Myxococcus hansupus: one gene and its partners. Each later gene encodes a partner of the first gene's protein in a complex. Links are inferred from orthologs where the notes say so. Each region holds a gene or a part of one and is shown on either strand. Other genes may lie near its edges. The genes, in order: A176_RS28530, A176_RS20750 and A176_RS20710.

What was found.
Region 2: the proteins of A176_RS28530 (region 1) and A176_RS20750 are in contact, whole or in part, in a cryo-EM structure (PDB 7NYH), measured with the Escherichia coli proteins. The link is inferred for Myxococcus hansupus from one-to-one orthologs.
Region 3: the proteins of A176_RS28530 (region 1) and A176_RS20710 are in contact, whole or in part, in a cryo-EM structure (PDB 7NYH), measured with the Escherichia coli proteins. The link is inferred for Myxococcus hansupus from one-to-one orthologs.

The regions. Positions count from the first base shown.
Region 1 is NZ_CP012109.1:7,297,584-7,300,732, reverse strand. Bases 1-2,999 are described here. They hold A176_RS28530 (NADH-quinone oxidoreductase subunit J family protein), read right to left. Parts: upstream 1,754-2,999; coding sequence 1,247-1,753; downstream 1-1,246. Other genes in these bases: nuoF (NADH-quinone oxidoreductase subunit NuoF), read right to left, coding at 1,750-2,999; nuoK (NADH-quinone oxidoreductase subunit NuoK), read right to left, coding at 871-1,173; nuoL (NADH-quinone oxidoreductase subunit L), read right to left, coding at 1-851. Also shown: more of nuoF, read right to left, coding at 3,000-3,090; A176_RS28520 (NADH-quinone oxidoreductase subunit NuoE family protein), read right to left, coding at 3,129-3,149. UniProt on the Escherichia coli protein: NDH-1 shuttles electrons from NADH, via FMN and iron-sulfur (Fe-S) centers, to quinones in the respiratory chain. The immediate electron acceptor for the enzyme in this species is believed to be ubiquinone.
Region 2 is NZ_CP012109.1:5,387,905-5,391,012, reverse strand. The notes cover bases 7-2,964. They hold A176_RS20750 (complex I subunit 1/NuoH family protein), read right to left. Parts: upstream 2,231-2,964; coding sequence 782-2,230; downstream 7-781. Other genes in these bases: A176_RS20745 (NADH-quinone oxidoreductase subunit G), read right to left, coding at 2,233-2,964; A176_RS20755 (NuoI/complex I 23 kDa subunit family protein), read right to left, coding at 7-739. In the rest of the region: more of A176_RS20755, read right to left, coding at 1-6; more of A176_RS20745, read right to left, coding at 2,965-3,108. UniProt on the Escherichia coli protein: NDH-1 shuttles electrons from NADH, via FMN and iron-sulfur (Fe-S) centers, to quinones in the respiratory chain. The immediate electron acceptor for the enzyme in this species is believed to be ubiquinone.
Region 3 is NZ_CP012109.1:5,378,871-5,381,850, forward strand. What follows is about bases 3-2,832. They hold A176_RS20710 (NADH-quinone oxidoreductase subunit A), read left to right. Parts: upstream 3-1,146; coding sequence 1,147-1,518; downstream 1,519-2,832. Other genes in these bases: A176_RS20705 (methyl-accepting chemotaxis protein), read right to left, coding at 3-896; A176_RS20715 (NADH-quinone oxidoreductase subunit B), read left to right, coding at 1,525-2,088; A176_RS20720 (PaaI family thioesterase), read right to left, coding at 2,173-2,541; A176_RS20725 (sulfatase-like hydrolase/transferase), read right to left, coding at 2,531-2,832. Also shown: more of A176_RS20705, read right to left, coding at 1-2; more of A176_RS20725, read right to left, coding at 2,833-2,980. UniProt on the Escherichia coli protein: NDH-1 shuttles electrons from NADH, via FMN and iron-sulfur (Fe-S) centers, to quinones in the respiratory chain. The immediate electron acceptor for the enzyme in this species is believed to be ubiquinone.

The DNA of each region.
Region 1 (3,149 bases):
AGGTCGACCTGGTCCGCGGCGGTGTCCAGCAGGCCCTCCGCCATCTTCTCCAGGCCCTTGAACGTCACGGGGCCCTTCTGCGCCAGCGCGGCCTTGTAGTGCTGCGACGTCGTGCCGGCGTTGTTGAAGTCCGCCGCGTTCGACTGCTGCGTGAAGGCGGAGACCAGCAGGACGAGCAGGAAGGTGGCGATGAGGAACGCGAAGTCACCGATGCGGTTGGTGACGAAGGCCTTGCGACCGGCCCAGGCCTTGGCCGGGTCGTCGTACCAGAAGCCGATGAGCAGGTAGCTCGCCATGCCGACGCCCTCCCAGCCCACGAAGAGCAGGACCAGGTTGTCGGCCAGCACCAGCGTCAGCATCGCCGCGACGAAGAGGTTCAGGTACGCGAAGAACCGCCAGTACGCCGCGTCGTGCTCCATGTAGCTGGTGGAGTACAGGTGGATGAGGAAGCCGACGCCGGTGATGATGAGCAGCAGGATGCCGGACAGATGGTCCACCATCAGTCCGAAGTTCACCCGGAAGTCGCCCACCGAGAACCAGGTGCCGTAGTCGTACGCGAGCGCGTACCGCACGAAGTCCCGCTCGAGGCCGAACGGGTTGGGGTACACGGCCGCCAACCGGCCCGTTTCGGGGTTGTAGGAGCTGGTGGCCCAGAAGGCCAACACGCTCAGGACGAAGGCGCCGGCCACCGTCGCGCACGCGATGAGCTGCACGTTCGCCCGGCCCAGCATCTTGCCGAACACGCCGCAGATGAACGCGCCGAGCAGGGGCAGGGCGATGATGAGCCAGAGGGAGGGGGCCAGGATGTCTGGCGCCACGGGGGCCGCCCGGAAGAATTCGACGAGAGTCATGACAGTGGCTCCTGGGGGCTCAGTGCTTCATCGTCCGGATGTCTTCCACCAGGACGCTGCCCCGGCTCCGGAAGACGGCGATGACGATGGCCAGACCGATGGCGGCTTCCGCCGCCGCCACCGCGATGACGAAGAAGGCGGACACGTGGCCGAGGTCGTCACCACGCATGCGCGCGAAGGCCACGAACGTGAGGTTCGCCGCGTTGAGCATCAGCTCCACGCACATGAAGATGACCAGCGCGTTGCGGCGGACGAGCACGCCGAACATGCCCATGCAGAACAGGGCGGCGGCAAGCAGGAGGTAGTAGGTGATGGGAACCATGGGCCTGTTCGGGGCCTCGCGAGCGGCTGCCTGCGCCGCCATCTAGCACAGAAAAGTTGTCCGGAATGGGCGATCAGATTCGCGACTTGGCCACGACGACGGCGCCCACCATGGCCACCAGCAGCAGCAAGCTCACGGCTTCGAAGGGGAGCAGCCAGCGGGTGAAGATGACCTCACCCATGGTGGCGATGGTGCCGAAGCTCGCCTGGGCCTCCAGGCTCAGCGTCGCCGGCTCGGCCGGAATCTTCAGCAGGATGATGGCCAGCACGGCGAACAGCCCCACCGTGGCCGCGCCGCCCGCGATGCGCGCCAGCGTGGGCTTGCCGCGCGTCGGCGACTCACCCAGGTTGAGCAGCATGATGACGAACAGGAAGAGCACCATGATGGCGCCCGCGTAAACGAGCACCTGCATCACCGCGATGGTGTGCGCCCAGAGCAGCACGTAGATGCCGGCCAGGAAGAAGAACGTGGACACCAGCGCCATGGCCGAGTTGATCGGGCTGCGCGCGAAGATGACCGTTCCGGCCGACAGCAGCGTCAGGAGCGCGAACGCTCCGAAAAGAACGAGCTCGATGTTCAAGACCAGTCTCCGAACGAACCCCAGGGCTTGTCGCCGAACGGGCAGCGGTGCTCACGGATGTGGGCCTCGAACTCGTCCCGGAACCGCATGAGGAACGAGTGCGTGGGCAGCGCCGCCGCGTCGCCGAGCGCGCAGATGGTGTTGCCCAGACCGATGGGCGGGTACGGGGCGATGGACGACGCGACGTTGGACAGCATGTCGATGTCGCCCGGCTCGCCGCGGCCTTCCTCGATCTTGCGCAGCAGGCGCGTCTGCCAGGGCGTGCCCTCGCGGCACGGCGTGCACTGGCCGCAGGACTCTTCCGCGTAGAAGCGGGCCACGCGCCACAGGCTGCGCACCATGCAGGTGGCGTCGTCCATGACGATGACGCCGCCGGAGCCGGCCATGGTCTGCTTGACCTTGAGGGCCTCGAACTCCATGGCCACGTCCAGCTCGTCCACGCCGAGCACCGGCGCCGAGGAGCCGCCCGGAATCACGGCCTTGACCTTGCGGCCCGCGGGCATGCCCCGGCCGTACTTGTCGTCGTAGATGAGCTCGGCGAGGGTCGTGAACATCGACACCTCGTAGACGCCCGGCCGGTTCACCGTGCCGGAGAGGCACACGAGCCGCGTGCCGCCCGACTTGTCGGTGCCCAGCTTGGCGTAGGCGTCCGCGCCCTGCTGGAACACGGCGGGCACGCTGGCCAGCGTCTCCACGTTGTTCACCACCGTGGGGCAGCCGAAGAGGCCCACCACCGCGGGGAAGGGGGGCTTGAGGCGGGGCCAGCCCTTCTTGCCTTCCAGGCTCTCCAGCAGCGCCGTCTCCTCGCCGCAGATGTAGGCGCCCGCGCCGCGCACCAGGTAGCAGTTCAGCTCGAAGTCCTTGCCCAGGACCGTCTTGCCGAAGATGCCGGCCTTGTAGGCCTCGTCGATGGCCGCCTGCGTGCGCTCCGCCGGGAACTTGAACTCACCGCGCAGGTACACGTAGCAGGTATGCACGCCCAGCGCGTAGGCCGCGATGGCGATGCCTTCCAGCATCATGTGCGGGTCGTCTTCGAGGATGTAGCGGTCCTTGAAGGTGCCCGGCTCGGACTCGTCGCCGTTGACCGCCAGGTACTTGGGCTTGGGGCTGTCCTTGGGGACGAAGCTCCACTTGAGGCCCGTGGGGAAGCCGGCGCCGCCGCGACCGCGGAGGTTCGACTTCTTCACCTCGTCGATGATGGCGGCGGGCTCCATCTGGAGCGTCTTCTTCAGCGCCTCGTAGCCCCCCCGCTTGCGATAGCTGTCCAGGGTCCAGGACTGAGGCTTACCCCAGGCCGCCGAGATGATCGGTTCGATCGTCTTTGCCGTAGAGGCCATGTCGATGACGTCCTAAGCCTAAGAAGGGTGGGGGAGGTTCAGCTCAACTTGGCGAGGAT
Region 2 (3,108 bases), 1.9 Mb from region 1 along the record:
GCTGCGTCACCACCGTCTGGTGGCCGTGGGCGCCCGCGGGGAGCGCCTTGCCGTGGCCGTGGTCCCCGTGCCCGTGGTCGCCGTGGGGCAGCTTCAGCTCCACCAGGCCCTCGCCGATGCGCGTGTGCGCTTCCTTGTGGACGTGGTGCGGCTGCTCGGAGCCCTCGCGCTTGTTCCACGGGTCCGACGGGTGCGACACCGGCGCGCCCTTGAGCAGCTTCGGGATGTCGTAGACGAAGTTCTGCCGCGTGTACTCGGGCGGGGTGTGCGTGTACGTGTCCATGCGGATGGCGTCCTTGGGGCACGCATCCACGCAGAGGCCGCACACGATGCAGCGCAGCTCGTCGATGACGAACTGGGTGGGGTACTTCTCGATGACGCGGTCCTCCGCGTCGCCGCCCTCTTCGCCGTACTCGCCCGCCTCGATGTAGATGCACTGCGCCGGGCAGATGGTGGCGCACATGTAGCAAGCCACGCAGCGCGGCTTGCCATCCTCGCGCGGAACCAGCCGGTGCAGGCCGCGGTAGCCCTCGGGGTAGATGGGCTTCTCGTCGGGGTACGCCACCGTCGTCATCAGGCTGGTGCCGGTGCGGTCCACCACCTGCGTGTTGGTGTCACGCGTGCCGAAGAGATTGCGGAAGAAGTGCTTCGCGGTGATGCCCAACCCGCGGAGGAGGTTGGGCACATAGGCGCGCTCGCGGATGTCGGTGCGAGGGTCCTTGCTAACCTTGTAGGCCATGTGGGTTCTCGATTCCCGGATGCAGGGGCCGAAAGCTGCGGCCTAGTGGGTGGAGGCCGGGGCCGCGCCGTGGGCGTGCGCCGGGAGGTCATGGGCGCCGTGCCCACCGTGTCCATGGTCGTGGCCATGACCGTGCGCGCCGTGCGCACCGCCATGGGCATCGCCGCCTTCTGGGACCTTCGTTGTCGTGGTCAACACCACGAGCAACCCAATCTCCACCATGCCCAGCACCGCCAGCGCCCGCAGGGACGGATCCCAGAGGACCAGCGCGCCGGTCGCGAACACGTTCACCAGGCCGATGGGCAGGAGAATCTTCCAGCCCAGGGACTGAATCTGGTCGTAGCGGAAGCGGGGGAACGTCCAGCGGATGAGCAACTGCACCCAGATGAGGAACAGCACCTTCAGCCAGAACACCGTGCCCAGGATGGTGCCCAGCAGCCAGCCGTGCTCCTGCATGACGGGCAGGTTGGCCAGCCACTCGTTGCCGAAGGGCAGGTGGTAGCCGCCGAAGAAGAGCGCCGTCGTCACGCCGGCGAGCACCACGACCTCCACGAACTCGGAGATCATGAAGAGGCCGAACTTCATGCCGGAGTACTCGACGAAGTAGCCGATGATTTCGGACTCGCCTTCGGGCAGGTCGAACGGGGCGCGCTTGGTCTCCGCGAAGGACGCGGCGAAGAAGAGCAGGAAGCCCAGCGGCTGGATGATGATGCCCCAGGCCGGCAGGCCCAGGTCGAACGCGCCGTCGGTGCGCCACAGGTACTGCGCCTGTCCGGTGCCGCCGCCCATCGCGTGGCCGATGTCACCGATGATGGCCGGGAACTGCACCGACGAGAAAATCAGGAACAGGCCGACCAGCGACAGGCCGAGCGCGACCTCGTAGGAGATCATCTGCGAGGTGGCGCGCACGCCGCCCAGCAGCGCGAACTTGTTGTTGGACGCCCAGCCGGCCAGCGCGGTGCCGTAGACGGCCAGCGAGGCGATGGCGAGCACGTAGAGGATGCCGAAGTCCGGCGTGGCCACCACCATGTCCACCCGGTGACCGAACACCGTCACCGACGGGCCCGCGGGCACCACGGCGAACAGCGCGAAGGTCGGCGCGAAGGCGAGGATGGGGCCCAGGTTGAACATGAACCGGTTGGCCGTCGCCGGAATCAGGTCCTCCTTGGTCAGCATCTTCAGCACGTCCGTGAGGATGTGCGGGAGGCCGCCCAGGGAACGGTTCTTCAGGCCGGGCAGGGCGATGCGCGCGCGGTTGGGACCCATGCGGTCCTGGATGAACGCGCTCCACTTGCGCTCCGCCATGGTCAGCAGCGTCGCGATGACCATCACGAAGACGAGCACGAGGAACAGCACGTTGGTCAACCGGCTCGCGCCCGTGAACCAGTGTTCCTCCACCAGCCCACCCACGAGGTAGGCCGACGCCATGCCACCCGCCATCAGGAAGACGATGGTGAACATGGCGACGAGAATCGTCAGTACGCGGCTCATGACTAGATACCCCTCACCCGAGGCGTGCCGAACTCACGGTACCCGGCGGGGCGACCGTCGGCACCTGCCGGCAGCGGATTGATGCCCGGCTTCTCCCGGTCCGCCGGAGACGCCTTTTCCCAATTGAACTCGGCGAACTCGGCGACCTTGCCCGCCAGCTCGCGCCACACGTCGCGCGCGTGGCTCCAAGCGGGGGACTCACCGCCCAGCTCGCGCGTCAGCTCCGCCACCCACTTCCAGCCGGGGAGCACGTCGCCCTTGGGCGGGTACGCCTTGCGGAAGCGCTGGATGATGCCGTCCTGCTGCACGAAGGAGCCCTCGTCCTCGACGGGGACGGCGGCCGGCAGCAGCACCGTGGCCTGCGCGGTGATGGGGGACTCGCTGAAGGCCTGCGCGACGAACACGTCGAGCTGACCTGTGGCCTGCGCGAAGGACTCCACGTTGCCCGGCACCTCGGTGCCAATGGCGTAGAGCCCCTTCACGGTGCCCGCCTTCAGCGCGGTGCTCAGCGCGTCGAAGGTCTCCAGCTTGAGGCCCAGGCCCTTGGCGATGAGCTCCAGGCCCTTGCGGTTGGGGTTCTTGTCCGCCGTCATCAGGAAGTGGTCGGCGGCGCCCGACGGACGGCCTCCCACGTAGACGGTGGACACGCCCAGCGTGACCTTGGCGAAGCTCAGGCCCGCCAGCAGGTCCTCGTTGGAGGCCAGGGGCGAGGCCAGCACCGCCAACTGCTTGCCACCCGTGAGCGGGCGCAGCGCCTTGGCGGCGGCCTGCACGGCCTCCTTGCGGCTGGTGACGGGCTCGGCCTCACCGGAGCGGCTGGCGCGGCGGCCCACCTGGGCCTGCAGCACGCGGCCCACGTTCAGGTACTTGTAGGTGAG
Region 3 (2,980 bases), 1.9 Mb from region 1 along the record:
TCCACCACCTCGGTGGAGCTGGAAATCTGCTCGGCGGTGCGGCTCAGCTCCTCGAACGTGGCGGCGATCTGCTGCGCGTACGCCGCCTGCTGACTGATGACGTGCTCCTGGTCCGCGGACGCGCCCAGCAGGCCGCGCGAGGCCCCGGACAACTGCTCCGTCCGAGACACCATCTCCATCACCGAGCCGCGCAGGGTGCCCAGCATCTTGTTGAAGGACTGCGCCATGAGCCGCACTTCACCGGTGGCCGGCACATCCAACTCGCCGCGGGACATGTCGCCCCGGGCCACGTCCCGCACCACCTCCGTCACCCGGGCCACGGGCTCGGCGATGGCGCGGCTGATGAAGAGCGACAGCGCCAGACCCAACATCAGCGCGCCCGCGAGCCCCGCCACCACGGCGCCCCGCATGTCGTCCACCGACGTCAGCGCCTCTTGCACGCTGAAGCCCGCCACGTAGACGCGCTCCGCGCTGGCACAGCGCACTGACACCTCGTCGCGCTGGCTGGCCGTCACGCAGCCCTCCATCCCCACCCCGCCCAGCGAACGGGCCGACGCGGGGATGAGGCCGCGCGCGTGCAGCACCGTGCCATCCGCCCCCAGCAGCCCCTGGTAGCGCAGCGTGAAGCCGCCGCGCTCACTCACCGACTCGGGGGCCTCCAGCAGCGACAGCACGTCCTTCACCCGGGACATGGACTCCGGCGAGCCGTCCGCCGTCAGCAGCGCGGGGTGCTGGGACATGAGCCGCCCCACCACCCGCACCCGCTTCTGGAGCAGCTCCATGGTGACTTCCCGCTGGTGCATGGGGAAGTACGCGATGCAGAAGCCCACCACCGCCAGGCAGGGCACGACCACCGCGATGGCCACCTGCGTCCGCAAGCCGAGCCGGCCCCACATGCGTAGTCGTCTCCCCGGTGAGAAAGTTTCACGCCGGTTGGATGACCGGCGTACTCGGACGGTAGGCGTCCCTTCGCGGAGCGTCAAACCGGCCGGCCGGCGCCAGGGCGGGCGGGCCGCTGATCCACGCCAGGGCGGCTTCAAGCCAGCATGAACACCGCTTTTCGCCGTTATTCTAAGGGGTTGGCGCGACGCCCCCTGGACTTTCCCTTTGACATGGTGAGCGCGGTGAAATTAGGTTCCGCGCGCGATGACTCCGACTCCCCTCACGCCCTACCTGCCGCTGGCCGTGGTCCTGCTGCTGGCGGGTGGCATGGCGATGCTGATTCCCCAGATCACCACGCGGCTGGGTCCCCGCCGTCCGAGCGCCATCAAGGCCACCGCCTTCGAGGCCGGCTCCGAGTCGAGCGGCCCGGCGCGGCAGCGCTTCGCGGTGAAGTTCTACGTCGTGGCGCTGCTGTTCATCGTGTTCGACGTGGAAGCGGTGTTCCTGTACCCCTGGGCGGTGAACTTCCAGGCGCTCGGCTGGTTCGGGTACGTGGAGATGCTCGTTTTCGCTGTGACGCTGGTGGTCGGCCTTATCTATATCTGGAAGAAGGGCGCCCTGGACTGGGAGAGCTGAGACATCATGGCTGACGCTGACCTCGGAAACATCGTTACGACGCGCCGCGAAGAGTCCATGGGCTGGCTCCAGTCCATCGTCTCCAAGGGCCTCGGTTGGGCGCGCAAGTACTCGCTCTTCACCTACCCGTACGCCACGGCCTGCTGCGGCATGGAGTACATGTCCGTGGCCGCCAGCCGGCACGACATCTCCCGCTTCGGCGCCGAGTTCCCCCGGTTCTCGCCCCGTCAGGCGGATCTGCTGATGGTGGTGGGCACCATCAACCTGAAGCAGGCCCCCATCCTCAAGCGCGTCTACGAGCAGATGGCCGAGCCCAAGTGGGTCGTGTCCTTCGGCGTGTGCGCGTCCTCGGGCGGCTTCTACGACAACTACGCGGTGCTCCAGGGCATCGACCGCATCATCCCGGTGGACGTGTACATCCCCGGCTGCCCGCCGCGCCCGGAGCAGGTGCTCGACGGCCTGATGCTGCTGCAGGACAAGATTGGCAACCAGGTCCACCGCATCGCGGACCGCGAGCAGCCGAACCCCACGGCCGCGCGGCATGACCTGCTGCTGTCCATGAACAAGTAACGCGCCCCACGCGCGGTACCACTCGGGCCCCGCCCGCTCCCGCTCACCCGAGCGGAAGCGCCGGGGCCCCGGTGTTTCTGGCGGCTACCAGCGGTGATACGCGGGGTGGCCCGGCTTCACGGCGACGAAGGTGCCCCGGCAGATGGCCGTCACCTTCCCGCCCGCGGTGAGCGTGCCTTCGATGACGGCGCGGTCCCCCTGAATCTCCACCGGCTTCGCGGAGAGCTGCAGCGGCCCGGCCATGGGCGTGGGGCGCTTCAGCGTAATCGCGTACTCGGCGGTGACGGTGCAGGGCGGCGCGTCCGCGCCTTGCGCGCGCATCAGGTGGTACGCCGCCGTCCAGTTGCAGTGACAGTCCAGCAGCGTGCCCACGATTCCGCCGCTGAGGACCCCGTCGAACGCGTGGTGGTGCGCCTGCGGCGTCCAGTCCGCGACGACGGCGTCACCCTCCACGCGGCTGCGGATGCGCAGGCCCTGTGCGTTGGCCGGGCCGCAGCCGAAGCAACTGTTCTGGGGAGCGTAGCGTTCCTGAAGGCTGGGGGTTTCCGGAGTCATGGCCGGCCACCTTACGCCAGCGTCCCGGGGCCGTGCGGCCCTGCACGCCGTCGAACCACGCCTCCAGCGCGATGGCGTCCGGCCCTTCACAGTCGCCCGAGCAGGCGCGCAGCACGCGCCCGTCCGCCTGTGGCCGGTCCACCCACCACCGCGCGCCATCGAAGGCGCCCACGTCCTTCTCCTGGAGGATGCCCGCGTGCGCCGCGGGACCCATCTCCACCACGCCATCCGGGCGGATGCGGTACGCGTCGAAGGCGCGCGGCGCGCCCGGCCAATGCCCCGGGTCGAACACCTCCGGCAACACGTGCGTGAAGCCCGTCTCCGCGTACAGCGACAG